Massilia sp. METH4: one gene and its partner. Each later gene encodes a partner of the first gene's protein in a complex. Links are inferred from orthologs where the notes say so. Each region holds a gene or a part of one and is shown on either strand. Other genes may lie near its edges.

The links.
Region 2: the proteins of smc (region 1) and V6Z91_RS29070 are in contact, whole or in part, in a crystal structure (PDB 3ZGX), measured with the Bacillus subtilis proteins. The link is inferred for Massilia sp. METH4 from one-to-one orthologs.

The regions. Positions count from the first base shown.
Region 1 is NZ_CP146614.1:6,136,636-6,151,728, forward strand. The notes cover bases 4,917-8,949. They hold smc (chromosome segregation protein SMC), read right to left. Parts: upstream 8,642-8,949; coding sequence 5,117-8,641; downstream 4,917-5,116. Other genes in these bases: V6Z91_RS26770 (cell division protein ZipA C-terminal FtsZ-binding domain-containing protein), read right to left, coding at 4,917-5,120; V6Z91_RS26780 (phosphatase PAP2 family protein), read right to left, coding at 8,805-8,949. Outside these bases: def (peptide deformylase), read right to left, coding at 1-364; UTP--glucose-1-phosphate uridylyltransferase GalU, read right to left, coding at 361-1,245; NAD-dependent DNA ligase LigA, read right to left, coding at 1,418-3,760; more of V6Z91_RS26770, read right to left, coding at 3,774-4,916; more of V6Z91_RS26780, read right to left, coding at 8,950-9,449; V6Z91_RS26785 (hypothetical protein), read left to right, coding at 9,873-10,052; V6Z91_RS26790 (ATP-dependent Clp protease proteolytic subunit), read right to left, coding at 10,163-10,723; V6Z91_RS26795 (ABC transporter permease), read right to left, coding at 10,858-11,655; V6Z91_RS26800 (ABC transporter ATP-binding protein), read right to left, coding at 11,655-12,404; V6Z91_RS26805 (ABC transporter substrate-binding protein), read right to left, coding at 12,401-13,363; V6Z91_RS26810 (aryl-sulfate sulfotransferase), read right to left, coding at 13,366-14,481; V6Z91_RS26815 (porin), read right to left, coding at 14,499-15,093. UniProt on the Bacillus subtilis protein: Required for chromosome condensation and partitioning.
Region 2 is NZ_CP146614.1:6,693,135-6,707,076, reverse strand. Bases 10,885-13,766 are described here. They hold V6Z91_RS29070 (ScpA family protein), read right to left. Parts: upstream 12,805-13,766; coding sequence 11,965-12,804; downstream 10,885-11,964. Other genes in these bases: V6Z91_RS29060 (DMT family transporter), read left to right, coding at 13,241-13,766; V6Z91_RS29065 (DUF3460 family protein), read right to left, coding at 12,895-13,107; panC (pantoate--beta-alanine ligase), read right to left, coding at 10,919-11,758. Outside these bases: V6Z91_RS29130 (chemotaxis protein), read left to right, coding at 9-557; V6Z91_RS29125 (response regulator), read left to right, coding at 660-1,025; chemotaxis protein CheA, read left to right, coding at 1,070-3,283; V6Z91_RS29115 (chemotaxis protein CheW), read left to right, coding at 3,329-3,811; V6Z91_RS29110 (methyl-accepting chemotaxis protein), read left to right, coding at 3,889-5,589; V6Z91_RS29105 (CheR family methyltransferase), read left to right, coding at 5,603-6,463; chemoreceptor glutamine deamidase CheD, read left to right, coding at 6,510-7,109; V6Z91_RS29095 (chemotaxis response regulator protein-glutamate methylesterase), read left to right, coding at 7,133-8,203; chemotaxis response regulator CheY, read left to right, coding at 8,426-8,815; protein phosphatase CheZ, read left to right, coding at 8,819-9,466; V6Z91_RS29080 (HDOD domain-containing protein), read left to right, coding at 9,527-10,735; more of V6Z91_RS29060, read left to right, coding at 13,767-13,942. UniProt on the Bacillus subtilis protein: Participates in chromosomal partition during cell division. May act via the formation of a condensin-like complex containing Smc and ScpB that pull DNA away from mid-cell into both cell halves.

The DNA of each region.
Region 1 (15,093 bases):
CGAAGCCTTCGTAATGCAGCCGCGTGTAGCGCGGCACGCTGCCGCGCAGGCCGGGCACGGACAGGCAGCCTTCGAAGCCCTCTTCCTTCTCTTCCGACAAGGGCGTGAGCACCGGGTTGATCAGCACCGTCTCCGGCACTTGCGGCGCATCGGGGTAGCGCGGGTTCGACTTGAAGCCGAAGATCATCACCTGCAGGTTCACGCCGATCTGCGGCGCGGCCAGGCCGGCGCCATTGGCGGCGTGCATCGTGTCGAACATGTCGGCGATCAGCGCATGCAGCGCGGGCGTGCCGAAGTCGCGCACCGGGTCGGCCTGCCGCAACAGGCGGGCATCGCCCATCTTGAGGATTTCACGGACGGTCACAGCGTCTCCCTGGTTTGCGCCACGAATTCGGCGAAGGCGGCACCCGTTTCCGGGTGCTTCAAGCCCATCGCCACGGTAGCTTTCAGGTAGCCCAGCTTGGAGCCGCAGTCATAGCGCTGGCCTTCGTAGCGGTAGGCCAGTACGCGCTCGTGCTGCAGCAGCGCGGCGATGCCGTCGGTCAGCTGGATCTCGCCGCCGGCGCCCATGCCGACCTGCTCGAGGAAATCGAAGATGCGCGCCGACAACACGTAGCGGCCCACCACGGCGAGCGTGGACGGCGCCTCCTCGGGTTTCGGTTTCTCGACGATGCCCGATACCAGCTCGAGCCTGTCGCGATACGGCGAGGCGCTGACGATGCCGTACTGGCGCGTCTGCTCGCGCGGCACTTCCTGCACGGCCAGCAGGCTGGCGCGCTCGAAGTCGTAGCGTTCCGTCATCTGCGCCAGCACTGGCCGCACGTCCTCGGGCGTATCCATGAAATCGTCCGCCAGCAGCACCGCAAACGGTTCGTCGCCGACGATGGGCCGCGCGCACAGCACCGCGTGGCCCAGGCCCAGCGGCGCGGACTGGCGGATGTAGATGCAGTTCACGTGCTTGGGAATCACGTTCTGCACCAGTTCCAGCAACTGCTGCTTGTTTGCCGCCTCCAGTTCCGCTTCCAGCTCGTAGGCCTTGTCGAAATGGTCTTCGATGGCGCGCTTGTTGCGGCCGGTGATGAAGACCAGGTCGGTAATGCCCGCCGCCACCGCCTCCTCCACGGCATACTGGATGAGCGGCTTGTCGACGATGGGCAGCATCTCCTTTGGCTGCGCCTTGGTGGCGGGGAGGAAACGGCTGCCCAGGCCGGCGACGGGGAAAACGGCTTTGCGGATTGCGTTCATCTTTGTTCTCGCCAGAAATCTTGCAGAAAAACCGGTGACAGGCACCGTTTTCCAGGAAATGTTGCAAAGAAACCGGTGCCTGGGCTGGATGATGGCTTGCAAGCCATCATTCGTTCCGCAGGCGCAGAGCATGCTCTGCGAAACCCCTGCTCCACCACCGGTTTTGGTGCAACTATTTGCCCAGCAGCGCCAGCAGGGCTGCTTCGTCCAGGATCGTGACGCCGAGTTCCTCGGCTTTCGCGAGCTTGCTGCCGGCTTCGGCGCCGGCGACCACGTACGAGGTTTTCTTCGAGACGGAACCGGAAACCTTGCCGCCCGCCGCTTCGATCATGGCGCCGGCGGCGTCGCGCGACAGGGTCGGCAGCGTGCCGGTCAGCACGAAGGTCTTGCCCGCCAGCGGCCCTTCTTCGACGGCGGCCGTGTCCGGCAGCTGTTCGAGCAGCTCGGTACGCAGCGCGGAGAGCGACATCAGCATGTCCCGGTTCGCCTGCGATGCCATCCACTCCTCGAGCGAAGCGACGACGTTGGCCGGCAGGCCATACACGCCGAACACCTTCTGGAACGCCAGCTTTTCCAAGGTCATGCCATCGGCCAGCAACTGCCTTGCGCGCGGCTCGGTGAGCTTCGGGATGCCCAGGGCGGCGAGCAGCTTCACTTCGTCGAGCTTCTCGCGCAGCTGCGCCTTCGGCGCATGCTCGCCCTGCGGCGTCACGCCGGCGGCGAGCAGCGCGTCGATGGCCTGCTGGTTCTTCTCTTCCGCGAAGAAGTCGGCGATCGATTCGGCCACCGTGCCGCCGATGTCCGGCAGCACCCGCAGCAGCGCGGCCGGGGCGCGGCGCACCAGCTCGAACTTGCCGAGCCAGTCGGCCAGCGTCTTGCCCGTCGATTCGCCCACGTGCCGGATGCCCAGCGCAAACAGCAGCCGTTCCAGCGGCGGCTTCTTGCTGGCCTCGATCGCGGCCAGCAGGTTGTCGGCCCACTTGGTCGCCACCTTGCCCTGCTTGACCGTCTCCGGCGTGGTGCCGTCGCGCTCGTCGGCCGCCAGCTTCATGCGCAGCAGGTCGTCCAGCGTCAGCTTGTACAGGTCCGCCACGCCATGCACCAGGTTGCATTCGACGAGGCTGTCGATGTAGCGGTCGCCCAGGCCTTCGATATCCATCATGCGGCGGCCGGCGAAGTGGCGGATCGCTTCCTTGCGCTGGGCCGCGCACGTCAGGCCGCCGGAGCAGCGCGCCACCGCCTCGCCTTCCTCGCGCACCACGTGCGAGCCGCACACGGGGCAGGTATTCGGCAGCACATAGGCCGCCGGCTCCGGCGTGGGCCGCTTGTCCAGCACCACCGCCAGCACCTCGGGGATCACGTCGCCGGCACGGCGCACGATGACGGTATCGCCCACGCGCACATCCTTGCGGCGCACCTCGTCCTCGTTGTGCAGCGTGGCGTTGGTGACGGTCACGCCGCCCACGAACACGGGCACCAGCCGCGCCACCGGCGTGATGGCGCCGGTGCGGCCCACCTGCACCTCGATCGCCTGCACCGTGGTCAGCGCCTCTTCGGCCGGGAACTTATGGGCCAGCGCGAAGCGCGGCGCGCGCGAGACGAAGCCAAGGGCGCGCTGGTCTTCCACGCGGTTGACCTTGTAGACGACGCCATCGATCTCGTACGGCATCGCCGGCCGGGCCTTGCCGATCCGTGCGTAAAACTCGAGCAGGCCATCCTTGCCCGTCACCACGGCGCGTTCCTTCGCCACCGGCAGGCCCAGTTCCGCGTACCAGTCCAGCAGGCCGGAATGGGTCGCGGGCATGTCCGCGCCCACGAGTTCGCCGATGCCGTAGGCGAAGAAGCGCAGCTTGCGCTGGGCGGTAATGCGCGAATCGAGCTGGCGCAGCGCACCGGCGGCGGCATTGCGCGGGTTGACGAATTCCTTCTGCCCGGCCGCGCGCTGGCGCTCGTTCATGGCGGCGAAATCGGCCTTGAACATCAGTACTTCGCCGCGCACCTCGAGCACTTCCGGCAGGTCGTTCCCGTGCAGGCGCAGCGGAATCGACTTGATCGTGCGGATGTTGGTCGACACGTCCTCGCCCGTATAGCCGTCGCCGCGCGTGGCGGCCTGCACGAACACGCCGTTCTCGTAGCGCAGGTTGATGGCCAGGCCGTCGAATTTCAGCTCGGCCGCATAGTCGACCTGCACCGCGTCGAGTCCTTCACGCACGCGGCGGTCGAAGTTTTCGATGTCCTCGTCGGTAAAACCGTTGTTCAGCGACAGCATCGGCACCGCGTGCGTCACGGCCGCGAACTGCTCGCCCGGCGGCGCGCCCACGCGCTGCGTGGGCGAATCGGGCAAGGCCAGTTCCGGATGCCGCGCCTCGAGCTGCTGCAGCTCGGCGAACAGCTTGTCGTACTCGGCGTCGGGGATCGTTGGCGCATCCAGCACGTGGTAGGCATGCAGGTGACGGTTCAGCTCCGACGTCAGCCATGCGGCGCGTTCGGCGGGGCTCTGGAGGTCTTGGCTCATTTAGTACCAGGAATCAGTTGAACAGCCGCAACGCGCGCGTGGAGCCGGCGGGGATATCGGAAGCTTCCATGTCGGCATAGAACTCCTTCACCTGCCCGGCGATCTCGGCGATCGAGGCGTCGGAGAGCGGCTGGTTGTAGTCGTCGACGATGATCGCGTCTAGCCGCTGCACCAGCGACTTCGCGCAGGCGATCATGGCGCCGAAGCCGTCGCGCGCCGGCGCCACGCAGGGCACGTCCAGCAGCAGGGTAAGGCGCCCCGTCGTTTCCTCGGCCGGCGACACATTGGTCGACAGCGTGAAGAGCTGGCCGCCCTCGCCGTCCGCCATCACGAAGCGACCGTCCGGACGCAGGTCGAAGCCCTGCTTTTCCAGCGCGCCGACCAGCGTGGTCACATCCCACGGCGCGCCGTTGGCGGCCAGGTTCACGCCCAGCTGGGCGTCGTGGTTGGCCACGAAGCGGTGCAGGTTCTTCGCCTCGGCCATCACTTCCATCATGTCGGGAATCTGCGGTTCGGCGCCGATCTCGTCGGCCACGGTGCGCAGGCGCGTCACCAGTTCTGAGTATTCGAGTTCGTTCAGGGCCGTGGTGCGGCTGGCCAGCTGCACCCCACCCTGCAATTTCGTGTACACGATGCCGTGCTGGATCGGCAGCCAGTCGCCGGAAACGGCCAGGCCCACGTAATGCACCGGCTTGTTGCCGACCAGGCGCAGCTTCTGCAAGGCCGGCAGCAGCTTCTCACCGCGCATCGGCGCGGCCATCTCCAGCGGCAGCAGGCAATCGATCAGCGGATCGACGAGGGCGGTGGCCAGCTCGGATGGCGGCACGGCTGCGTCGGCGCTGCGCACCGGAACCGGCGGCTCGACGATCGGCGCGGGTGCCGGGGCAGCAGCCGGCGGGGGCGCCGGGGCCGGAGCCGCGGAGGGTGCGGGAGCTGCGACCGGCGCCGCGGTGACGGGTTCGGCAGCGGCAACCGGAGCGGCCGCAGGAATGTCCAGCGTGGGCTCGGCGGGAACCTTCACCTCGGGTTCGGCATGTTGCACGTCGTCTGCGACCACGCTGGGCGCCACGATATCGTCGTGGGGCGGCTTGCCGTAGGCGCCGGAGCCGGCATCGACCATGGGCACATCGCCCAGCGAGAAGCTGGGTTCCGCCCGCGCCGCGACGCCATCGGCGGCGGCATCGGCCGTGATGTCGAGGCCAGGCTCGTCGCTGCGGCGCATCAGCACGTCGTCATGCTCGGACGCGAAGGCCCGTTCGACGCTCTTCTTGGCCTTGTGCTCCTGCCACTTGTTGTAGATGAATACGCCGGCGACGAATACGCCGGCAGCTGCGATCAAACTGGTCTGGAAATCTGTCATGCTGCTTGTGCCTCGGTAGCGAAATGGGCGGCGGCTTCGATATCCACCGCCACGATGCGCGATACGCCCTGCTCCTGCATCGTCACACCGATCAGTTGAGTGGCCATCTCCATCGCGATCTTGTTGTGCGAGATGAAGAGGAATTGGGTCTGGTCCGACATGCGTTTCACCATCTTGCAGAAACGTTCCGTGTTTGCGTCGTCCAGCGGCGCGTCGACTTCGTCGAGCAGGCAGAACGGCGCCGGATTCAGGCGGAACATGGAGAACACGAGGGCCGTTGCCGTCAGCGCCTTTTCACCGCCGGACAGCAGGTGGATCGTCGCATTCTTCTTGCCCGGCGGCTGGGCCATCACCTGCACGCCGGAATCGAGGATCTCGTCGCCCGTCATGATCAGTTTAGCCTGCCCGCCACCAAACAGGATCGGGAACAGTTCGGAGAAGTGGCCGTTCACGCGGTCGAACGTTTCCTGCAACAGGTCGCGCGTTTCCTTGTCGATCTTGGCGATCGCGTCTTCCAGCGTGGCGATCGCTTCCAGCAGGTCGCGGTTTTGCGCGTCCAGGAAATTCTTGCGCTCGGAAGCCTGCGCCAGCTCGTCGAGGGCGGCCAGGTTGACGGCGCCCAGCGCGGCGATCGCATTGGTCAGCCGCGTCACTTCGGCTTGCAGGTATTGCGCCTTCATGTCCGGCTGCAGCTTGGCCGAGAGCGTAGCTTCGTCGGCCTGCACCTCGGCCAGCTGCTGGGCGAACTGCTCCTGATTCAGGCGCGCGGCCTGCTCCTTCAGCTGGATCTCCGTGATGCGGTCGCGCTGCGGTTGCAGGCTGCGTTCGCCGCTCATGCGCGCTTCCTCGGCGTGGCGTAACTGCTGCGTGATCTGGTCGAGCTCGTGACGCGCGTCGGCCAGCGCGCGTTCCTGCTGCGTGCGGCGGTCGAGCAAGTCCTGCAAGCCTTCGTGCGCGGTACCGGCTTCCAGGCCGGCCAGTTCCAGCTCGCCCGCGCGCAGGCTCTCGACCACCTGGGCCGCCTGCGTGCTGGCGGTGGCGATGTTGCGGCGCAGTTCGTCGATACGATTACGCGCCGACTTCTCGGCGAATTCCGCTTCCTGCGCGCGGCGCTCCAGGTCACGCAGTGCCTCGCGGGCATCAGCCAGCCGCGCCTCGATGCGCAGGTAGCCCTCCTGCCCTTCCTCGTGCTCGCCCTGCAATTCGGCCAGCGCCATGTCGAGCTGTTCGAATTTCTCTTCCGATTCCAGCTTGGCCTGCATCTGCTCCGCTTCCTGCGCGGCGATCTCGGCGAGATCGGTTTCGATCTGCGTGCTGCGCTGGTTGAAGCGCGCCTCGATCTCGGACAGCTTCACCACTTCCAGCTGCAAGGCGTGCACGGACGACGTGAGCGACTGGTTTTTCTGCCGCAGCTCGGCGACGACGCGGCCGTGGTTCGTTACCGCCGCCTCGGCGCGCACGGCGCGGGCGCGCGCTTCCTCGGCCAGCATGGCCTGGGCGCGCAGCTGCTTGCCGATATTGTCGATCTCCTGCTGGCGCCCCAGCATGCCTTCCTGCTCGGAGTCGGCGGCATGGAAGCGCACGCTCGACTGCGTCACGATATGGCCCTGGCGCGTGACGAAGGACGCGCCGGCCGGCAGGTGGCCGCGGTTCGAGAATGCCTGCGCCGTATCCTCGGCCACGAAGACCTGGTGCAGCCAGTCCTGCAGCACACCGCGCAAGCCCGGGTCGTTCAGTTTCAGCAGGTCGAGCAGCGGCTTGAAGCCCACCGGGGCGGCCGGTGCCGGCGCCGCGGTGAGCGGCGCGAACAGCGCCAGCTTGGCCGGCGGCGCATCGCCGATGAAATGCTTGGCCCAGTCGAGGTTCGAGACCTGCAGCGCGCCGGCGCGCTCGCGCAGCACGGATTCCACCGCGGCTTCCCAGCCCGGCTCGATGGCCAGCTGCTGCCACAGGCGCGGCAACTCGTCCAGCCCATGCTTCTTGAGCCATGGCGTGACCTTGCCCTGGGTTTGCACCCGCTCCTGCAACTGGCGCAGCGCCGTCAGGCGCGCTTCCAGCTGGGCGCTGGCGGCCGTTTCGCCTTGCACCGCGGCTTGCGCGGCACGGCGCTCCTCTTCCAGGCGCGGCTGCTGTTCCAGCGCCTCGTCCAGCTGCATGCCGGTTTCTTCCAGCGCCTGCTGCTTTTCCTCGAGCTGGTAGCGCAGGTTTTCCAGGTGCGACGCATCCGGCATCGCCAGGCCATTGCGCTCCTGCTGCAGCCGCTCGCGCCGCGTGGCCAGGCTGGCGAGGATGTTCGACGCATTGCGCTGGTGCGCCGATTCCAGCTCCAGCTGCTGCTGCATCCCCATGATGCGGGCGCGCGACTCGGTGGATTTTTCCTGGGCTGCGCGCCATTCGCCTTCGAGCAGCGGCAGCAGCTCGGCCTTCTGTTCGGCCAGCATGCGCGATTCCTCGACCTTGGCCGCCAGTTCCTCGAGGTTGAAATCCGCCTCCTCCAGCTGGCCGCGGTATTCCTCGGCCTGCTGCTGCCACTGGTCGCGCTGCGCGGCCAGTGTGCCGAGCTGCTGCTGCAGGCGCGTGCGCGATTCGACCACGAACTTGATCTGCGCTTCCAGGCTGCCGATTTCCGCGTTGGTCTGGTACAGCGCCCCTTGGGCGGTGTGCAGGCGGTCACCAACGGCGAAGTGCGCCTGGCGCATCTGCTCCAGCGACAGTTCCACATTGCGCAGCCTGGCGGTCTGCTCTTCGAGATCGGTCTGCGCCTGCAGCATCTCGCCAAACCAGCGCGCTTGCTCGGCCTGTGCCTCGTTGCGCCGCAGCAGCCACAGGAGCTTCTGCTTTTCATCCTGTTCCGCCTGCAGCTGGTGGAACCGGGTGGCGATCGCCGCCTGGCCTTCGAGCTTTTCCAGGTTGCCGGAAAGCTCGCGCAGGATGTCTTCCACGCGCAGCAGGTTGTCGCGCGTGTCGTGCAGGCGATTCTCCGTCTCGCGGCGGCGCTCCTTGTACTTCGAGACGCCGGCGGCTTCCTCGAGGAACACGCGCAATTCCTCGGGCCGCGACTCGATGATGCGGGCGATCATGCCCTGGCCGATGATGGCGTAGGCGCGCGGCCCCAGGCCGGTGCCCAGGAAGATGTCCTGGATATCGCGCCGGCGCACCGGCTGGCCGTTGATGTAGTAGGTGGACGTGCCGTCGCGCGTGAGCGTGCGCTTGACGGCGATCTCGGCATACTGGCCCCATTGGCCGGATGCCTTGCCGTCGTGATTGTCGAACACGAGTTCGACGGACGCGCGGCCGGCAGGCTTGCGATGGGTGGAGCCGTTGAAGATCACATCCTGCATCGACTCGCCGCGCAGCTCGGACGCCTTCGATTCGCCCAGCACCCAGCGCACCGCGTCGATGATGTTCGACTTGCCGCAGCCGTTCGGCCCCACCACGCCTACCAGCTGCCCGGGCACCTGGAAATTGGTGGGATCGACGAACGACTTAAATCCCGACAATTTAATGGATGATAGACGCACGTAGAGGAATGTATCTTGCCCGACTGTTGTTCGCCCGGCAGGCTGGTTGCAAAGGTGGTTATCATACCATCGCCCGCCAGGGGGCTGGACAAAATCGCACTATTGCGCTGGCGGCAGCAGGCCAGGGACAGGAAACCAGCGCCGGCAAGCAGCCGGCGGTTTTCTAGCTCTCGCGGTGCGCCTTGTATCGCTTGCCCTCGGGGCCCAGCTTCCACGCACGCTCGACCGGATCGGAGCCGGACAGGTACATGGCCACGTCCCGCACCCACCGCTCGGCCGGCATGGGCTTGGTGAACGGCATGACGAGCACCAGCGGCACGCACAGGGCGGCCAGGGCCCGGGTAAAGCCGGCCGGCTGTTCGCTGCGCGCCGTCATGATGAACGCCGCCGCCACCGCCAGCCCGACGGCGCCGCCCAGCACCACTTCCGACAGCGAATGGGCCAGCACCGGCACACGGGAAAGGCTGACCAGCGCCGCGAGCAGGATGCCGGCGGCCAGGGCAACGTGGCGCGTCAGCGACGGAGCCTTCAGGAACAGCAGATAGAACACGACGGGATACACGGCACACGCGCGCATCGCATGGCCGGACAGGCCGGCGAACTTCCATTCAGGGATGCCGATGCCCCAGCCATACCAGGCGACCTTGGTCACCACGACGAGCAGCAGGCCGATTCCGAACAGCAGGCACCACGACAGCGACAGGCGCCACGTGCGCCCGGCCAGCAGCCACACGGCCACAGCCACGCCCAGCGGCCCCGTTACACTCATACTGCCCAGCGCGGAAAGCGCCATCCACAACAACGTCATCGATAGGTCCCTTGATTGCCTGCACCACGCGGTTATACCATAAGAAATTGCCATCGGGCAATTGCAGCAGCGTTTCGTGGCCAGCTCGGCAGCGTAGAGCCAATATATTAGGTTCTTCTTAAGCTTGTCGATTTACTCACAAGACAAGCCGGACCTGCGGGGATAACAGACAGCCTCGGGCATCACGTTAGCGCACTCGTCCGCACGTGTGTTCGATAGCGTACATAAGTCCTTGTATTGATGAGCTTTATGCTCGCGCTACAAGCGCTAGTCCTACAGGGCCTGACGGCAAACTCCGATATCCGCCCACTGATCAAAAACGCATCATTTCGCTACCGGAAACGCATCCACCACGCATTCAATGCGGCGGCACACGGAAGCGTCTTCGGTGCACGTTCCCCACTCCATTGAAAGGAAAGCAAAATGGCTTCGAATCAGAAAAGCGGTGGCAACAAGCAAGGTTCTTCATCCGGCAGCTCGAAGCAGTCCGGCAACCAGGGCTCCCGTTCGGGTGGCACCCAGGGCGGCACGCCGGAGCAGCACGCCGAAGCCGGCCGCCAGAGCCACAAGAACGATGGCAAGAAGTCGGGCTCGAAAAAGTAATTCCGGAAGTTATACCGTCGTGCGCGACGGGCATCCGCCTGCGGATGCCTCATCATGAGAAGAGCTTGGAAAGGTAGCGCCGTTCCAAGCTCTTTTCTCATGCCCGCAATTCAGATATTGGTGACGCGCTTGCCCTTCGGCGGGCGGAAATCGCGCACTTCGTTGACCAGCCCGACCTTGGCCGCTTCGCGTGCCGTCAGGTGCAGGTCGGCATGGGCGTGGACCAGCCAGTGCTCTTCGGAGAGTTGCACGTGCTGGCGCAGGATCGATTCCGTGCGGGCATCGTCGGCCTGCAAGCCTTCGACGATGATGCGCAGCGCATCGGGCCGCGCCCCGGACGGCGCACTGGCGTGCGACTTGTGCACCATGAAGCGCCCTGTCTCGCTCGCGTAGCGTTCCTGGCCCGACAGGAACAGGATCACCGCGATCGACGCCACCGCCCCGCCGTTGTACATGACGATCTTGATCGGCAGGTTCGACAGGTAGTTGTACAGGCACAGGCCATCGCTCACGTAACCGCCGTTCGATTGCAGCAGGATGTGCGCGGTTTCCACGCCATCTTCCGTCATGTCCGCCACCGCCTCGAACACGCGGTGCACCATATCGCTGTTGACGTCGCCCGACAACGTAAACCAGGCTGCCCCGTTGAGTTTTTGCTTATCCTCGCTCATGGTTTTTCTTACCCCTAAAAAACGGTGTGGCTTATTCTAGCGCACGCCCTGTTTTGGGGACGCACGACCGGGTGGCAGGGGTGTTGTTGGGGATTGCCCTCGATCAAGGGAACCTGATGCATGGCAAAGTCACCCTAGCGCGCGGACTCATGCCACCTGCGCAACAATACTGCCCCTACCCCACTCGCCGCGGCAAACAGCGCAAAGCCCAGCATCGTCGCGGCAATCACCTCGGCAAACAGCAAGGCCGTATCCATCCGCCCTTGGGCGAACACGATCTGCACACCCAGCCCGCCGCCGGAGTTCCCCGCACCGATGATGAATTCGCCCACGATGGCGCCGATCACCGACAGGCCTGCGGAAATTCGCAGTCCGGCCAGCGTATGCGGCAGCGCGGCGGGCAGCCGCAGGCGGATGAAAGTGCGCCAGCGGCCAGCGCGGTGCAGGGCGAACAGCTCGAGAAGTTGTTGCGGTGTGGAGCGCAAGCCCAGCAAGGTGTTGTTCACGATCGGGAACAGCGCCATGATCAGCGCGATCAGCACCACCGACCGCTCGTTGTAGCCGCTCCACAGCACGATCAGGGGCGCGACGGCGACCACGGGCACGGTTTGCAGCAGCACCGCGTACGGATACAGGCAGCGCTCCAGCAGGCGCGCCTGGCTCATGGCGGCCGCCAGGGCGATGCCCAGCACCGCTGCCGAGGCATAGCCGAGCACCGCCTCGCGCAGTGTGGTCAGGGCGGAGGCGGCCAGCAGCCCGGCATTGCCGGCGGTGGCCGATGCGACCTCCAGCGGCGACGGCAAGAGATAGCCCTTGCCCTGGTAGACCGTCAGGCAAAGTGCCTGCCAGGCGGCGATCGCCAGCAAGGCCAGCGCCGGTGCGGGAACTGCCTGCGCGGCGAACCGGTAAAAGGAAAGAGAACGTTCAGCCATCAGGACCTCAATATGGTGGATGCACGCAGCGTGGCGCTGACCTGGCCCGCCAGTGCCGCGAACGCGGGGCTGGCGCGCAGTTCTGGCGCGCGCGGGAAGGGAAACGGCACATCGAAGACCTGCACGACACGCCCAGGACGCGGTGCCATCACCACCACCCGTTGGGACAGGAACAGGGCTTCGTGCACATTATGCGTGACGAGCACGCCAGTGAAACCCGCGTCCTGCCACAGCTGCGACAGCTGTTCCTGCAGCAGGTCGCGGGTAAGCTCGTCGACGGCCGCCAGCGGCTCGTCCAGCAACAGCAGGTCGGGCCGCAGCGCGAGCGCGCGGGCCAGCGACAGCCGCATCCGCATGCCGCCCGACAGTTCATGCGGGTAGGCATGGCCAAAGCCAGCCAGCCCCACTTGCGTCAGCACTTCGGCGGCGCGAGCCCGGCGTGCCGCCGGCGTCCAATCCTCCAGCTCCATCAGCAACTGCGCATTGCCGTCGACCGTACGCCACGGCAGCAGCGCCGGTTCCTGGAACACGAAGGCCGGGGTGCCGCCGCCGCGCCGGCACCCGCCCGTGCTCGGTGCGACCAGGCCGGCGATGATCCTGAGCAGCGTGGACTTGCCGCAGCCGGACTGACCGACCAGGGACGTGAATGAGCCTGCCGGCAGCGCCAGGTCGACCGCGTCCAGTGCCTGCAAGCCATTGTCGTAACGCTTCGTCACTCCCTCCAGCGTCACCCCTGCTCTTTCGCTCATGGACCGCAACCCGGAATCAAAGTGTTGTCGAATGCCGTCTTTTCATCGAAGCCGGCCGGCAGGAACTTCACGGACTGCAGCTGGGCCGCCAGCTCGCGCCAGCGCGCCGCGCTCATGCAGCCGAAGCGGGCAGGATCGCCAGCCAGTTGCGTATCGATCAGCTCGCGGCTGGCGGTGTCGTACAGCGCCGGGGGGATCTGCTGGTTCATGGTGGTCAGCAGTGGGCGCAGCGCGGCCGGGTTCGCCGCGTAGCTGCGCCAGCCCTGGCGAACGGCGGCTACCGTGGCGCGCACCACGGCCGGCTTGGTGCGAATCATGTCGTCCGTGGTGAACAGCACGCCATACGAACGGTAACCCAGCGATGCCAGTGTGATCTGCTGCACGGCCAGCCCCGCCGCAGCCATGCGCGCCGGCAGGTACAGCGAATAACCCTGCTGCACCATGCTCGGGTCGTTACGGAACAGGCTCAGGTCGCCGCTGACAGGGATTGTGCGCGCGCCATCGAGGCGGTAGTGGTGCCGCAGCCATTCCCAGTATGCGCTGCCCAGGTTGACGGCAAAGGTGCGGCCGCGCAGGTCGCGGATCGATTTCACGGCCGGGTCGCGGTGGTATACGAGCGTGTACGGCACGTGATCGAGGTGCGCCAGCACCGCGCGCACCGGGGCTCCGCGGGCCCGCGCCAGCAGCAGGTCGTCCGCATTGGCGATGCCGAATTCGGCCTGGCCGGAGGCCACCTGAGGAATCGTCTGGATGCGGGGGCCGCCCTGCTGCACGGCGATGGCGACGCCGGCATCGCGGCCCAGCTTGCCCTGCTGCGCCTGCCAATAGCCGGCCTGGTCCGGTTGCGCGAACCAGTTCAGCAGGATGCGTACCGGCACCGGCTCCGCGGCCTGGGCCAGCGCTGCCCCGGCCAGCAATGCGGTGGACACCGCTCCCTTCACGACATTGGCGAAGCGCATGCTCAACCCTCCAGCCAGGGCAGTTGAGCGCGGCTGTAGCGGAACGTCTGGAATACGCTGTTCTGGCGCCCCGGGACGTAGCTGCGCGCTGCCTCGTCCGGGTATTCGGCGAACCACGGGATGATGTATTCCCACACCAATTCGCCGGCCGGCGTGACTTCGAAGAGGCGCCCCGTGGCCGATTCGGTCACGTGCGTATTCCCGTTCGGCAGGCGCTGCGCGCTGCCCATGTAGGCCGTGTAGAACGCATTGACCAGTTCATCCTGGTACGACCAGACGATGCGTTGCGTGCGCGGCTCGATTTCCAGCACGCGCGAAAACACCACGTGCTGGCCCTTCCGAAAGTTGCCGTTGTCGAAGGCAAGGATATTGCCGTTCTCCAGGGCCACCGGCGCATGCTGGTGCGATACCACTTCAGGGCCGATATGCAGCTTCACCTTGCCGCTCGCCCTGTCCACGCCGATGATGCCGCTGGTGGTGCGAAGACTCATCAGCACCAGGCCTTCGGCCGTCACGTCCAGGCCATTTACGAGCGGCCAGTGGTGGCGGCCGAAGCCCGCCGCGATCGGGAACGCTTCCGGTTCGAGGTGTTCCCATGCCTTCCATTCCCACACGATCTCTCCGGCGCGGTTCACCTCCCGTATCACGTCGCCGTAGGTCATTTCGTCGGCGCCCTTGGCCGTGCCGCCGGGAATGCGCCGGGCGAAACCGGGCGGCAGCGGCGCGCAACCCGCATACAACAGGTGCCCGTTGGGCAGCCAGCGCGCATCGTGGTGGTGGCTGTCATCCTCGTAGCGCCAGACGATGTCGCCGGCCGGCGTGGCTTCGTAGAAGTCGCCACCGTGCCACAGCGACCACGCGCCATAGCGCTCGGGCGACTTCGCGTGGTTGCCGTTGTAGCCCAGGTTCCCGTTGGGCAGGATCACGGCGGCACGGCCTGGTCGCACCGGCAGCTTCCATTGGTGGGCAACCTTGCCCTCGATATCGATCAGGTACACATTGCCATCGGCCGTTTGGGGCGCGATAAGGGTGTAGCCCCCGGCGCTCAGCGCGGGATCGTGGGCGATCAGGCCAACGCCGCGGCGGCGCTGGGTGATCTGGTCGACGGTGGTCGTCATGTGTGTTTTCTCCAGTGTCAGAATTGATGGCGGATGCCCACGCCGGCCGTGTAGCCGTCCGGGCGCGATTGCGAATTCCTGCTGCGCAGGTAGTTGGCGTAGACGTCGGTGCGGCGCGACAGGTGGTAGTCGTAGCCGATCACGGCCTCCTGCAACAGCGTCTCGGCGGGCGCGCCGGGGCCGGCATAGCGGGTGTGTGCATACTCGGCAAGGATCCGGCCGCCGGCGACGGGAATCGCCACGCTGGCCTGCGCGGTGCGCGCGCCGATGCGCGAGATCTCCTGGAGGCTGCGCTGCCACGTCACGAAGGCCTTCAGCACGCCGAAGTCGTAGCTGGCGCCGGCGAACCGGCTGCGCGTCGGCGCATTCGCCGGTACCCGCACGTTCCCGGCGTCAAAAGGCTTGCTGTACCAGTCGGCCGTGGCGCCGCCCGTGCTGTGCACCTCGGTGTTCTGGTAATACGCCGCCAGCCCCAGCGGGCCGTTGTGATACAGGATGTTCGCGCCCCAGTTGGCCACCCCGCCGCGGCCGGCGATCTCGCCCGGCGCGTAGTGCAGGTTGATGACGGCGCCCGCGAACTTGGGCGACGTGTAGTGCACTTGCCCATCCCAG
Region 2 (13,942 bases), 550 kb from region 1 along the record:
AGATCCACATGAACAGAAAAAAAATCCTCGGCTCCCACGTGAAGCGCCTGCTGTCCGGCGTGTCCGACCACGGCAAGCGGCACCTGACGGAGGTGGAAACGGACCTGCTGCAGACGAACCTGCTGCTGGAAGAAGCGATCGAGAAGCTGTCGCGCAATTTCATGGCGATCCACGAGGCCGTCAACGACCGGCAGGACACGATCCGCCTGCTGCTCGACGGCGGCACGCCGTCGCCCGAGGACAAGGAAAAGCTCGAGGCGATGAACGAGCAGGTGGGTGCCTACGTGAATGCGGCGATCACCAGCATGCAGTTCCAGGACCTGACGAGCCAGCTGATCGACCGCACCCTGAAGCGCGTGACGGGCTTGCGCGAATTCCTCGCCACGCTGGGCGCCCACGGCGCCGAGATGAACCCGGACAGCGACAACGACGAGATGGTCGAGCTGCTGGGGAAGGTCAGCATGGCGCTGGCGATCCAGAGCCTCGAGCTGCGCAATGTGCTGCGCAAGGCGGTAAGCCAGAAGCACCTCGAGAGCGGCGATATCGAGCTGTTCTGAGCGAACTGTTCCGAACGAATTGTTCCAGGCATCTGCCGGGACGAATGGATTGAAACACAGTGGGCCACGAAGTGCCCGAATTTTGATAAGTGAGAGAAGAAAATGGCTAAAACGATTCTTGCGGTTGACGATTCCAGCTCCCTGCGCCAGATGGTGGCGTTCAGCCTGAAGGCCGCCGGCTACCAGGTGGTGGAAGCGGTCGACGGCCAGGACGGACTGGAAAAGGCGAAGCAGGGCGCGGTCGACCTGGTGCTGACCGACCAGAACATGCCGAAGATGGATGGCCTGCAGCTCATCAAGAGCCTGCGCGAGCTGCCCGCCTACGCCAAGACGCCGATCCTGATGCTGACCACCGAATCGTCCGACGAGATGAAGGCCAAGGGCCGCGCGGCCGGTGCGAACGGCTGGCTGGTCAAGCCGTTCGACCCGCAACGCCTGATCGAGGTGGTCAAGAAGGTCATCGGCTGATATGTGCGCCACAAGCCTGGCAAACAGCAAAGCGGAGTTGTGCCATGACCATCGACATTAGCCAGTTCTTCCAGGTCTTCTTCGACGAAGCCGAGGAGCTGCTGGCTGAAATGGAACGGCTGCTGCTCGCGGTCGACGTGGACGCGCCGACCGAGGAAGACCTGAACGCGATCTTCCGCACCGCCCATTCGGTGAAGGGCGGCGCGGGCACGTTCGGGCTGACCGACATGACCGAAGTCACGCACGTGCTCGAGACCCTGCTGGACAAGATCCGCAAGGGCGAGATGGCGCTCACGCTCGATCACGTCGACGCCTTCCTGGCGGCCAAGGACGCGCTGAAGATGCAGCTCGACGGCCACCGGCTGGGCACGCCCGTTGACCAGGATGCCGTCGGCGACGTGCGCATGATGCTGCAACACCTGGCGCAGGACGTGCAGGTGGAAGCGATCGCCCACGTGGCTCCGGCGTTCCAGGGCGCGGCCGTGGACGAGGAGGCGATCGACCACAGCGGCGGGCGCCGCTGGCGGCTCGAGCTGCCGCCGATGGCGCATCGCGAGGTGACGGCGCTGGCGGCCGAGCTGGGCCTGCTGGCGCACGTGGTGGTCACGCCGATCGACGCGGAACGCAACGCGATGGTCGTGACCACGCACGAAAGCCTGGACGACATCGTGGCGATCTGCTCCTTCGTGCTGAACACGGAAGACATGAACATCGTCGAGCTGCCGCCGCTGACGGACGAGCAGGCCGCGGCCGAGCGTGCCGAGCGCAGCAAGGTCGAGGACGACCTGGGCTACGGCTTCTTCGAACCGTTGACTCCTGCCGAGACGATGGTCACGCAGGCGGGCGAAGGCTACGGCTTCTTCCAGCCTCTGGAAGAGATCCGCGCCAATGCCGAAACCGGCGCCGACGACGCGCGCGGCTACGGCTTCTTCCAGCCCGTCGAGCAGATTCGCGCGGCGGCCGGCATCAAGGATACGCCGGCCACGGAGTCCGTCGCGGAAGAAAAGAAGGCGCTGAAGAAGGAAGTGGAAAAGGCCGCCGTGGCGCACGGCCAGGGTGCCGAATCGTCGTCGATCCGCGTCTCGATCGAGAAGGTTGACCAGCTGATCAACCTGGTCGGCGAGCTGGTGATCACGCAGGCCATGATCGAGCAGCGCGCCGAGGTGCTGGACCCGATGCTGCACGAAAAGCTGCTGGCTTCCGTCAGCCAGCTGACGCGCAATACGCGCGACCTTCAGGAAGCGGTGATGTCGATCCGCATGATGCCGATGGACTTCGTGTTCTCGCGCTTCCCGCGCATGGTGCGCGACCTGGCCCACAAGCTGGGCAAGAAGGTCGACTTCATCACGAACGGCGCGGCGACGGAGCTGGACAAGGGCCTGATCGAGCGCATCGTCGATCCGCTGACGCACCTGGTGCGCAACAGCATCGACCACGGCATCGAAATGCCGGAGGTGCGGCGCGCGGCCGGCAAGGCCGACGCGGGCAGGCTGTTCCTGTCGGCCTCGCACCAGGGCGGCAACATCATCATCGAGGTATCCGACGACGGCGGCGGCCTGAATCGCGAGCGCATCCTGGCCAAGGCGAAGCAGAACGGCTTGCCGGTGTCGGACACGATGCCCGACGCCGACGTGTGGCAGCTGATTTTCGCGCCGGGCTTCTCGACGGCCGAGCAGGTGACCGACGTGTCCGGCCGCGGCGTGGGCATGGATGTCGTCAAGCGCAACATCACGGCGATGGGCGGCACCGTCGACATCCGCTCGGCCAAGGGCTTCGGCACCACGATCTCGATCTCGCTGCCGCTGACCCTGGCGATCCTGGACGGCATGTCGATCCGGGTGGGCGAGGAAGTCTACATCCTGCCGCTGGGCTTCGTGGTGGAGTCGCTGCAGCCCACGGAAAAGGATGTGCGCGAGATTTCCGGCAAGGGCCGCGTGGTCAAGGTGCGCGGCGAATACCTGCCGTTGATCCCGCTGTACCAGATGTTCGGCATCGCCCCGCGCTTTGCCGAACCGTGGGAAGGGATCCTCGTGATCCTGGAAACGGAAGGCAAGCGCGCCTGCCTGTTCGTCGACGAACTGGTCGGCCAGCAGCAGGTGGTGGTGAAGAACCTGGAATCGAATTACCGCAAGGTTGCCGGCATCTCCGGGGCGACGATCCTTGGCGATGGCGGGGTCGCGCTGATTCTCGACGTGGCGGCGCTGATCCGTTCGTCGCGCCAGCTGGTGGGCGAAACCACGCTGAGTACGCTGGGCTGAGCCCGGACGGATTGACTATCAATTTTGGAAAGCAAAGGAAACAACATGGCAGACGCAAACCAGAATGCCGACATCGCGGGCCACGAATTCCTGGCCTTCACGTTGGGCAAGGAAGAATACGGCATCGACATCCTGAAGGTGCAGGAAATCCGCGGCTACGAAGCGGTGACCCGCATCGCCAACGCGCCGGAGTTCATCAAGGGCGTGATCAACCTGCGCGGCATCATCATCCCGGTGGTGGACATGCGCATCAAGTTCCGCCTCGGCGAACCCGTGTACGACCAGTTCACGGTGGTGATCATCCTGAACATCGGCGGGCGCGTGGTGGGCATGGTGGTCGACAGCGTGTCCGACGTGACCACGCTGGAGCCGGAGCAGATCAAGCCATCGCCGGAAATGGGCACCGTGTTCTCTTCCGAATACATGATCGGCCTGGGTACCGTCGGTGAACGCATGCTGATCCTGATGGACATCGACAAGCTGATGTCGAGCCCGGAGATGGGGCTCATGGACAAGACGGCCGCGTAAGCGGAGCAGCACAGAACATTGGCGGACAGCGCCCCGCAAGAGGGCGCGCGTGGATACATCGAGAGATTGGATTGAACATGAGTGTACGGGATTACAAGATCGGCACGCGTCTCGGCATCGGTTTCGGCATCATCCTGCTGATACTGGTCGCCCTGGTGCTGACGGCTAACGGGCTGAACCACCGCAACAAGTCGCAGCTGAACGAGGGGCTGGAGCTGACCAGCGCGAAGAACCGCGAAGCGGCCGCGATGAAGAGCGCGATGCTGGAATCGGGCATCGCCATGCGCAATATCGGCCTGCAGTCCGATGTGGAGCTGATGCAGAAGGAAGAGGGCAAGGTCAAGTCGCACCACGCCCGCTTCGAGGAAGCGCGCGCCCGCCTGGAAAAGCTGGGCCTGGACGACGCCGAGAAGAAGGTGCTGGCCGAACTGGCCACGCTGGACAAGGAGGTGGGCGTGGCCTTCAACGACGCGATGGCGCAAGTGATGGCCTTCAATGCCGAGGGCGCGATCAAGATCATTTCCGGCCGCATCGACCCATTGAATACCCGTACGCTGGAAGCCCTGAACCGCCTCGTCGACATGCAGCACACCGCCATGAAGACGTTCCAGCAAACCTCGGTGGAAGCGGACAACCGCGTGCTGATGCTCACGCTGGTGCTGGGCGCGCTGGGCGTGACCGTGGGCGTGGTGTGCGCGATCTTCACGACGCGTTCGATCACGGTGCCGCTGGCGGGCGCCGTCGAAGTGGCGCAGCGCGTCGCCGCCGGCGAGCTGACCTCGCGCGTGGTCGTCGAGGGCAAGGATGAAACGAGCGAGTTGCTGCAGGCGCTGAAGGACATGAACGACAGCCTGGTGAAGACCGTGGGCCAGGTGCGCAGCGGCACCGAGACCATCGCGCTGGCCTCGCGGGAAATTGCAACGGGCAATGCCGACCTGTCGGCGCGCACCGAAACCCAGGCCAATTCGCTGGGCGAAACGGCCAGCTCGATGGGCACGCTGACGTCGACCGTGAAGCAGAACGCCGACAACGCACGCCAGGCGAACCAGTTGGCCGTCTCGGCATCCTCGGTGGCCGAAAAGGGCGGCGTGGTGGTCTCGCAGGTGGTCGACACGATGGGTTCGATCAAGGCCAGCTCCTCGAAGATCGTCGACATCATCGGCGTCATCGACGGCATCGCGTTCCAGACCAACATCCTGGCGCTGAACGCCGCGGTGGAAGCGGCGCGTGCCGGCGAGCAGGGCCGCGGCTTCGCGGTGGTTGCTTCCGAGGTGCGCAGCCTGGCGCAGCGTTCGGCCGGCGCCGCCAAGGAAATCAAGGCGCTGATCGACGATTCCGTGACCAAGGTCGATGCCGGCGGCAAGCTGGTCGACGAGGCCGGCCAGACGATGGAACTGATCGTGACGTCGATCCGCCAGGTGGCCGACATCATGGGCGAAATCACCGCTGCCACGCAGGAACAGAGCCAGGGTATCGAGGAAGTGAACGTGGCGATCGCGCAGATGGACGACATGACGCAGCAGAACGCCGCCCTGGTGGAAGAGGCCGCGGCGGCCGCCGAAAGCATGCAGGACCAGGCGCAGCGCCTGGCCGAGGCGGTGGCGATCTTCAAGCTCGGCAACGAAGCCGCGGCGGCGGCACTGGCCGCCCCGGTCGCGGCCAAGCCGGTGGCGAAGGCGCCGGTGGCGAAAACGCCGGTTCGCGCGGTGGCGATGACACCGCCGGCCGCAAAGAAGCCCGCCCCGGCGTCGGCTGACGACGGCTGGGAAGAGTTCTGAACCGCGGGGAGCGATGATGTCCAGGGAAACCGTCAAGGAGTTCGACTTCAACGGCCGCGACTTCGAGCGCGTGCGGGGGCTGATCTACAAGCGGGCCGGCATTTCGCTGGCCGATAGCAAGCAGGAGATGGTCTACAGCCGCCTGGCGCGCCGCCTGCGCGCCACCGGCATCACGTCGTTCGCCAGGTACCTGGACGACCTGGAAGCGGGCCGCATGCCGAACGAGTGGGAATCGTTTACCAACGCGCTGACGACGAACCTCACGTCGTTCTTCCGCGAGGCACACCATTTCCCGCTGCTGGCCGACCACGTGAAGAAGCACAAGGGCGAGACCCTGAACATCTGGTGCTCGGCCAGTTCGACCGGCGAGGAGCCGTATTCGATCGCGATCACCGTGTGCGAGGCACTGGGCACATTGAGCCCGCCGGTGCACATCATCGCGACCGATATCGACACGAACGTGCTGGCCACGGCGGCCAACGGCATCTATCCGATCGAGCGCATCGAAAAACTCAGCGCCGAGCAGCAGCGCCGCTTCTTCCTGAAAGGGAAGGGCGACAAGGCGGGCATGGTGCGGGCGCGTCCCGAACTGCGCCAGCTGATCACGTACCGGCAACTGAACCTGCTGGAGGACAAGTGGGATATCCGCGGCCCGTTCGACGTGATCTTCTGCCGCAACGTGATGATCTATTTCGACAAGGCCACGCAGCGCAAGATCCTGTCGCGCTTCGTGCCGCTGATGAAGCCCGACGCGCTGCTGTTCGCCGGGCATTCCGAGAATTTCCTGTACGTGTCCGACGCGCTGAAGCTGCGCGGCAAGACCGTCTACGAGCTCGACAACTCCGCACGCGCGCTTGCGAACCAGCGCGCATAACTACGCGAACGCCCCTTCGGTTGCAAGCGTCAGCGAAAGCCATACGATGGACAAAGAACACATCGCCACCAACGTCTACTTCGACCGCACCTTCGATTGCGAAGCGGCGAAGATACTGCCGGGCGAGTACTACTTCACGCACAAGGACATGCTGATCGTGACGGTGCTGGGCTCGTGCGTGTCGGCCTGCATCCGCGACCGCGTGTCCGGCCTGGGCGGCATGAACCATTTCATGCTGCCCGATGGCGGCGCGGAGGCGAACAGCCCCGTGTCGGCGTCCGCCCGCTACGGCACCTACGCGATGGAAATCCTGATCAACAGCCTCCTGAAGGCGGGCGCGCGCCGCGACAACCTGGAAGCGAAGGTGTTCGGCGGCGGCGCAGTGCTCAAGGGCTTCACCGCGATGAACGTGGGCGAGCGCAATGCGGCGTTCGTCCAGACTTTCCTGCGCAACGAGCGCATTCGCATCGTGGCCGAGGACTTGAACGATGTCTATCCGCGCAAGGTGTACTTCTTCCCGCGCACGGGCAAGGTGCTCGTGAAGAAGCTGATGCAGTCGCATAACGACACGTTGGCCAAGCGCGAAATCGAATACGCAAGCCGCCTGAAGGTACAGCCTGTGGCCGGCGAAATCGAACTGTTCTGACAAGGCATTTTGTTGAGGGGACTATGAAGATCAAGGTGGTGGTTGTCGACGACTCGGCGCTGATCCGCAGCGTGATGACCGAAATTATCAACAGCCAGCCGGACATGGAAGTGGTGGGCACGGCGCCCGACCCGCTGGTGGCGCGCGAACTGATCAAGCAAACCAATCCGCACGTGCTGACCCTGGACGTGGAAATGCCGAAGATGGACGGCCTGGATTTCCTTGAAAAGCTGATGCGGCTGCGGCCGATGCCGGTGGTGATGGTGTCCTCCCTGACCGAGCGCGGTTCCGAGATCACGATGCGCGCGCTGGAACTGGGCGCCGTCGACTTCGTGCAGAAGCCGAAGATCTCGATCCAGACGGGGATGCGCGAGTATGCCGACCTGATCGCGGACAAGATCCGCGCGGCGGCCAAGGCCCGTATCCGCGCCCGCACGCTGCCCCAAGCGGGCGCCGAAGGGCACGCACCCCTGCCACAATTACGCAATCCGCTGATGTCGTCCGAAAAACTGATCATCGTCGGTGCGTCCACCGGCGGTACCGAGGCGATCCGGGAATTCCTGATGCAGATGCCGTCCGACTGCCCGGGGATCCTGATCACGCAGCACATGCCGGAAGGGTTTACACGCTCGTTCGCCAAGCGCCTGGATTCGCTGTGCAAGATTTCGGTGCAGGAGGCGCAAGGCAACGAGCGCGTGCTGCCGGGCCATGCGTATATCGCGCCCGGCCATTCGCACTTGCTGCTGGCGCGTTCCGGCGCGAACTACATGACGAAGCTCGACCAGGGCGAACCCGTCAATCGCCACCGGCCGTCGGTCGATGTGCTGTTCCGCTCCGCGGCCCAGCACGCCGGCAAGAACGCGGTGGGGGTGATCCTGACCGGCATGGGCAAGGACGGCGCGGCGGGCATGCTGGAGATGAAGGCGGCCGGGGCGTATAATTTTGCTCAGGATGAGGCCAGTTGCGTCGTCTTCGGCATGCCGCGCGAGGCGATCGCCGTGGGCGCTACCCACGAGGTGGGGGCGTTGCAGGCGCTGCCGGGCATGGTGCTGGGTTATCTGGCGCAACACGGGATGCGCGCATTGCGCGTGTAGCGAACAGTACGACGTGCGTTCGAAGGTGCATACTGCACCAAAGTGGCGTGAACATCGGTGTGGCATTGGCGTGATAGATACGGATATCGTGTTTTCGCATGCATTTACGGGGAGTTTCATTCCCTCGAGGCAACTTAAATGCTATCCTTCAATTTGCTGGTGGCGCGACCCAACCCCGACACTAATATTTGATAACCGCGTAGAGAAACAACGGAGCAATTCATGGCTGATCCAAAGATGAAATTTTTGGTTGTAGACGACTTCTCGACGATGCGCCGCATCGTCCGGAATCTGTTGAAAGAACTGGGTTATGCCAATGTCGACGAAGCCGAGGACGGCGTGATGGCCCTGGCCAAGCTGCGTTCGGAACAGTTCGACTTCGTCGTGTCCGACTGGAACATGCCGAACATGGATGGCCTGACCATGCTGCAGAACATCCGCGCCGATCCCGCGCTGGCCAAGCTGCCGGTGCTGATGGTGACCGCCGAGGCGAAGAAGGAAAACATCATCGCGGCGGCCCAGGCCGGCGCCAACGGCTACGTCGTCAAGCCTTTCACGGCGGCCACGCTGGACGAGAAGCTGAATAAGATCTTCGAAAAGCTCGGAGCCTGATTTATGGTTGAGCAAGCCGGCATCGCCGCCGCGGGCAGCGTGGATTCTCATGAGGAGTTCCTGGCGCGCATCGGGCACATGACCCGTGCGCTGCACGAGAACCTGCGCGGCCTGGGCCTCGACAAATTGATCGAAAAGGCGGCCGAGGATATCCCGGACGCCCGCGATCGCCTCGATTACGTGGCGCGCCTCTCCGAAGACGCGGCGCAGAAGGTGCTCAACGCCACGGACGAAGCCGGCCCGCTGCAGGACCGCATCTGCAGCGACGCGAAAGAGCTGTCCGGCGCCTGGCAGGCACTGCTGGACGGCCAGGGCACGAGCAACGCCGACTGGCGCGCGCTCGCGCAGCGCACGATCGCCACGCTGGGTGCGACCACCGATGCCACCAGCGCCACCAAGTCCCACCTGATGGACATCATGATGGCCCAGGACTTCCAGGACCTGACGGGCCAGGTGATCAAGCGCGTCACCGGTATCGCGCAAAACCTCGAGCAGCAGCTCGTGCAGACGCTGATCGACTTCGCTCCCGAGCAGTTGAAGAAGGAAATCGACAACGGCCTGTTGAACGGGCCGCAGATCGACAAGTCGAAAGAGGGCATCGTGGCCGACCAGAGCCAGGTCGACGACCTGCTCGACAGCCTCGGTTTCTGATCCAGGCGGGCCGCGCGGCCCGCTTGCTGCTGCCTTCCGCTCCCCGCCGCCTCCATACCCATGCACCAGACGCATTTCCTCGTCCGCGAGCCGCTGCTCGACCCGCAGCAGCGCGTGGTCGGCTACGAACTGGCGTGGCAGAACGACCCGAGCGTGGTGCCCCTGCTTTCCGAACTGGAAGACCTGGTCGGCTTCGTGGCTTCCCACGTCAACGATCCCGGGCGCGGCTGGCTGCTGCGCGACAAGACGCTGTTCCTGCAGGCCGTTCCCGGCATGCTGTCGACCGATGCGCTGCACGACCTGCCGCCGCGGCATACGGTGCTGTCGATCCGCACGGCCGAGCTGGCCAATCCCGACACGCTGGCCGCCGTGCGCGCACTGCGCGCCGGCGACGTTGGCATCCTGCTGCGCAACTGCGACCTGGCCCGCGTGGGCAATCGCCTGCCGATGATCGCATCGTACGTGGAGGTGCGCTTTACCGGCGGCGACGTGGCCGCGCAGGCGCGCGCCTATGCGGCGCTGAAGCAGTCGTCGGTGCGCATGGTCGGCCGCCCGGTGGCGACCTGGGAAGACTTCGACGCCTGCGCCGCGCTCGGCATCGACGCCTTCGTGGGCAAGCTGCACCTGACGCCCCGGCCGGGGCCGGACGTGAAGGGCCTGAACCCGGCGCAGACGGTGATCCTGCAGCTGATGCAGATGGTGCAGGCCAATGCCGACGTGGCGAAGATCGAAAGCGTGTTGAAGCGCGACGCCGCGCTGTCCTACAAGCTGCTCCGCTACATCAACTCGGCCGGCTTCGGCGCCGGCCGCGAGATCCAGTCATTGAAGCAAGCCATCACGCTGCTGGGCTACCAGCCGCTGTACCGCTGGCTTACGCTGCTGCTGGCCACCGCCAGCACGAGCGGCTACTCGCCGGTGCTGCTGGAAACGGCCGTGGTGCGCGGCCGGCTGGCCGAATTGCTGGGCACCGCCGCTCTTGGCCGCGCCGACGCCGAGAACGTCTTCGTGGCCGGCATGTTCTCGCTGCTGGACCGGCTGCTGGGCATACCGATGAAGGATGTGCTGGAAACGGTGCCGCTGTCCGCGGAAATCGTGACCGCACTGCTGGAGCGGGGCGGGCGCTTTGGTCCCTACCTGGCGCTGGCCGAAGCGTGTGAACTGAACTCGCACCTGGTCGGCTCCCTGGCCGCGTCGCTGCAACTGACGCCGGAAGAGGTCAACAAGGCGCACCTTTCGGCGCTGGCATGGACGCAGAATGTGACGGGGTGAGGTCCTGAGTGTCTGACCGTTGGCGCCAGAGTTTGGTGTCGCACACCATTTCGGGCACGGCCCGAAATGGTGTGCGACACCGGTTTTCTTACGGGCTGGCTACGGTATGGGAAAACCGGTGTCGCACACCATTTCCTGCGGAAATGATGTCCGACACCAGTTGCTTCGTCGCCTGCGGATGCTTCAGATTTCGAGGTTATCGATCAACCGCGTCGTCCCCAGCTTCGCCGCCGCGAGCACGACCAGTGGCTCGCCCTGCGCGAGATCGCCGGCATTGGGCGGTTGCAGATCGACCCGCTTGCGGATGCTGATGTAATCGGGTTTCCACCCCCGCGCCGCCAGGTCGTCCATCGCCTTGTGCTCGAGCTGGAACACATCCAGGTGCCCGGCGCGCATTTCGTTGGCGACGAAGTTCAGCGCCTGGAACAGCGCCGGCGCTTCGGCCCGCTCGGCCGCGGACAGGTACATATTGCGGGACGACAGCGCCAGGCCGTCGTCGGCGCGGAACGTCTCGGCGCCGATGATCTGCGTGGGCAGCGCGAACTGGCGCGCCATGTTCCGCACGATCATCAATTGCTGGTAATCCTTCTTGCCGAACACGGCCACCTTCGGCTGCACGCAGGAAAACAGCTTCGTCACCACCGTGCACACGCCGTTGAAGAAGCCCGGGCGGAATTCGCCTTCCAGGATATTGCCGAGGCCATCCGGGGGCTGCACACGGTATTCCTGCGGTTCCGGGTACATATCCTTCTCGGTCGGCGCGAACAGCACATAGACGCCTTCCTTTTCCAGCTTTTCCACGTCCGCCTGGAACGTGCGCGGGTACTTGTCGAAGTCCTCGTTCGGGCCGAACTGCAGGCGGTTCACGAAGATGGAGGCGACGACGGGGTCGCCATGCTTGCGCGCCAGCCGCATCAGCGACAGGTGGCCTTCGTGCAGGTTGCCCATCGTGGGCACGAACGCGGTGCGCAACTGGCCCGAGAGCTGGTCGCGCAATTCTTCGATGGAGGAAATGATTTTCATAATGTTCTTCTTGAGTGGAGCAAGGCCGTGGTGGGCCTTATTCTAGGGAAGCGCTGATTTATTCATGGCGGCGATCTTGGCCCTGAAAAACGCGCCCAGCTGCGTCACAAATGGCCCGCCATACCTTAGTATGACAGGCCATTTGCGTCTTGCTGGACACGTTTTTCAGGACCAATCTCATCCACCAGCAATAAATCAGCGCTTCCCTAGGCCGGTGAATAGGCCAGGCGCACATAAATGGGCGCGAACGGTTCGGCCTGGGTAATTTCGATCAGCGTTTCCTTCGCCAGTTCCAGCATGGCGACGAAATTCACGACGAGCACGGGCACGCCGCCAGCCGGCTCGAACAGGTCGGCGAATTCCACGAAGCGCTGCGATTGCAGGCGGCGCAGGATGATCGTCATGTGCTCGCGCACCGACAGTTCCTCGCGCGTGATGCGGTGATGCTGTTTCAGCTTGGCCCGTTTCATCAGGTCGCGCCAGGCCCCTTGCAGGTCCGCCGCGCTGACCTCGGGCCACACGGGCACGAGGCTTTGCTCGATATAAATCTGCGTGCGCACGAAGTCGCGGTCCACCTGGGGCAGGGCATTCAGGTCGTAGGCGGCCAGCTTGATCTGCTCGTACTCGAGCAGGCGGCGCACCAGTTCGGCACGGGGGTCTTCGGCCTCGAGCTCGATATCGTGCGGCCGCTGCGGCAGCAGCATGCGCGACTTGATTTCTATGAGCATGGCGGCCATCAGCAGGTACTCAGCGGCCAGTTCCAAATTCGACAGGCGGATCTGCTCCACGTACTGCAGGTATTGCAGCGTGACCTGGGCCATCGGAATGTCGAGGATATTGAAATTCTGGCGGCGGATCAGGTAAAGCAGCAGGTCGAGCGGACCTTCGAACGCTTCGAGGAAGATTTCCAGAGCGTCGGGGGGGATGTACAGGTCGTTCGGCAGCTTCAGCAGGGGCTCGCCATACAGGCGTGCCAAAGCGGCGCCGTCGGCGTCCGCCGCGGCGCTGTCAGGCGCCGGTGTCGCCCCGGTGGGGGCAACCGGCATATCCGCGGTGGCGACGTCGGATGCCCCGGTCGAGGCATCGTCGGCGTCGCCTGCCGCGTCCTGTGGCAGCATCCGTGCCTTCCGTGAAAGTTACAGCTTGGTCTGGTAAACGTAAGGCTGTTGTGCAATGCGGGATGCGCGCTGGCGGGCTTGCTCGTCCAGCGTCGTCGGGGACTTGTCCCACAGCAGGGCGCGGCCTGCCTGCTGGCCTGCCTCGATCTGCGGATTCTTCTCTTTCAGACCCTTGATGAACTGGGTGTGCTCGGACTCGTACATGCGGTGTTGTTTGAACAGGAGTTTCATATCGTGAAAGAAAGGTGGAAACCAGCGCGTATTCTACCGCGCTGCGGCATGCTCAAGGGAATTTCTCCACCTTTCCACGGCTGAGTTCTGGCGTCTCTGCAACGCCTTGTCCGATCGGTTATTCTTTCCTGCAATGAATTCACGACTGACACTCCATACCGCGTTTCTGCTCACCCTCGCGCCGATGCTATGGGCGGGCAATGCCATTGTCGGCCGGCTCGTCCACGACCTGGTGCCGCCGATGACGCTGAACTTCCTGCGCTGGCTGCTTGCGCTGTTGATCCTGCTGCCGCTGGCCGGGCCGGTTTTCCGCCGCGGCAGCAGCCTGTGGCCGCACTGGAAACGCTTCGCGGTATTGGGCCTGCTCGGCGTGGGCATGTACAACGCGCTGCAATACCTGGCGCTGCAGAGCAGCACGCCGATCAATGTCACGCTCGTGGCGGCCGGCATGCCGGTGTGGATGATGGCGACGGGCTGGCTGTTTTTCGGCGCCGCCGTCACCCGGCGGCAAATGATCGGCGCCGTATTGTCGATCGGCGGCGTATTGGTCGTGCTGGCGCGCGGCGAATGGAATCATTTGCTGGAATTGCGCCTCGTTGCCGGCGATTTATTCATGATCCTGGCAACAATTGCGTGGTCGCTGTATAGCTGGCTGTTGACGCGCACGGCCGAGCCGTCCTCGCTGCGTGCCGATTGGGCGGCATTCCTGGGTGCGCAAGTCGGATTCGGCGTGCTGTGGTCCGGCGCATTTGCGGCCGGCGAATGGGCGCTGCTCCATCCGGCAATCCACTGGAACGGCACGCTGATGGCCGCGCTGGTTTATGTCGCCATCGGC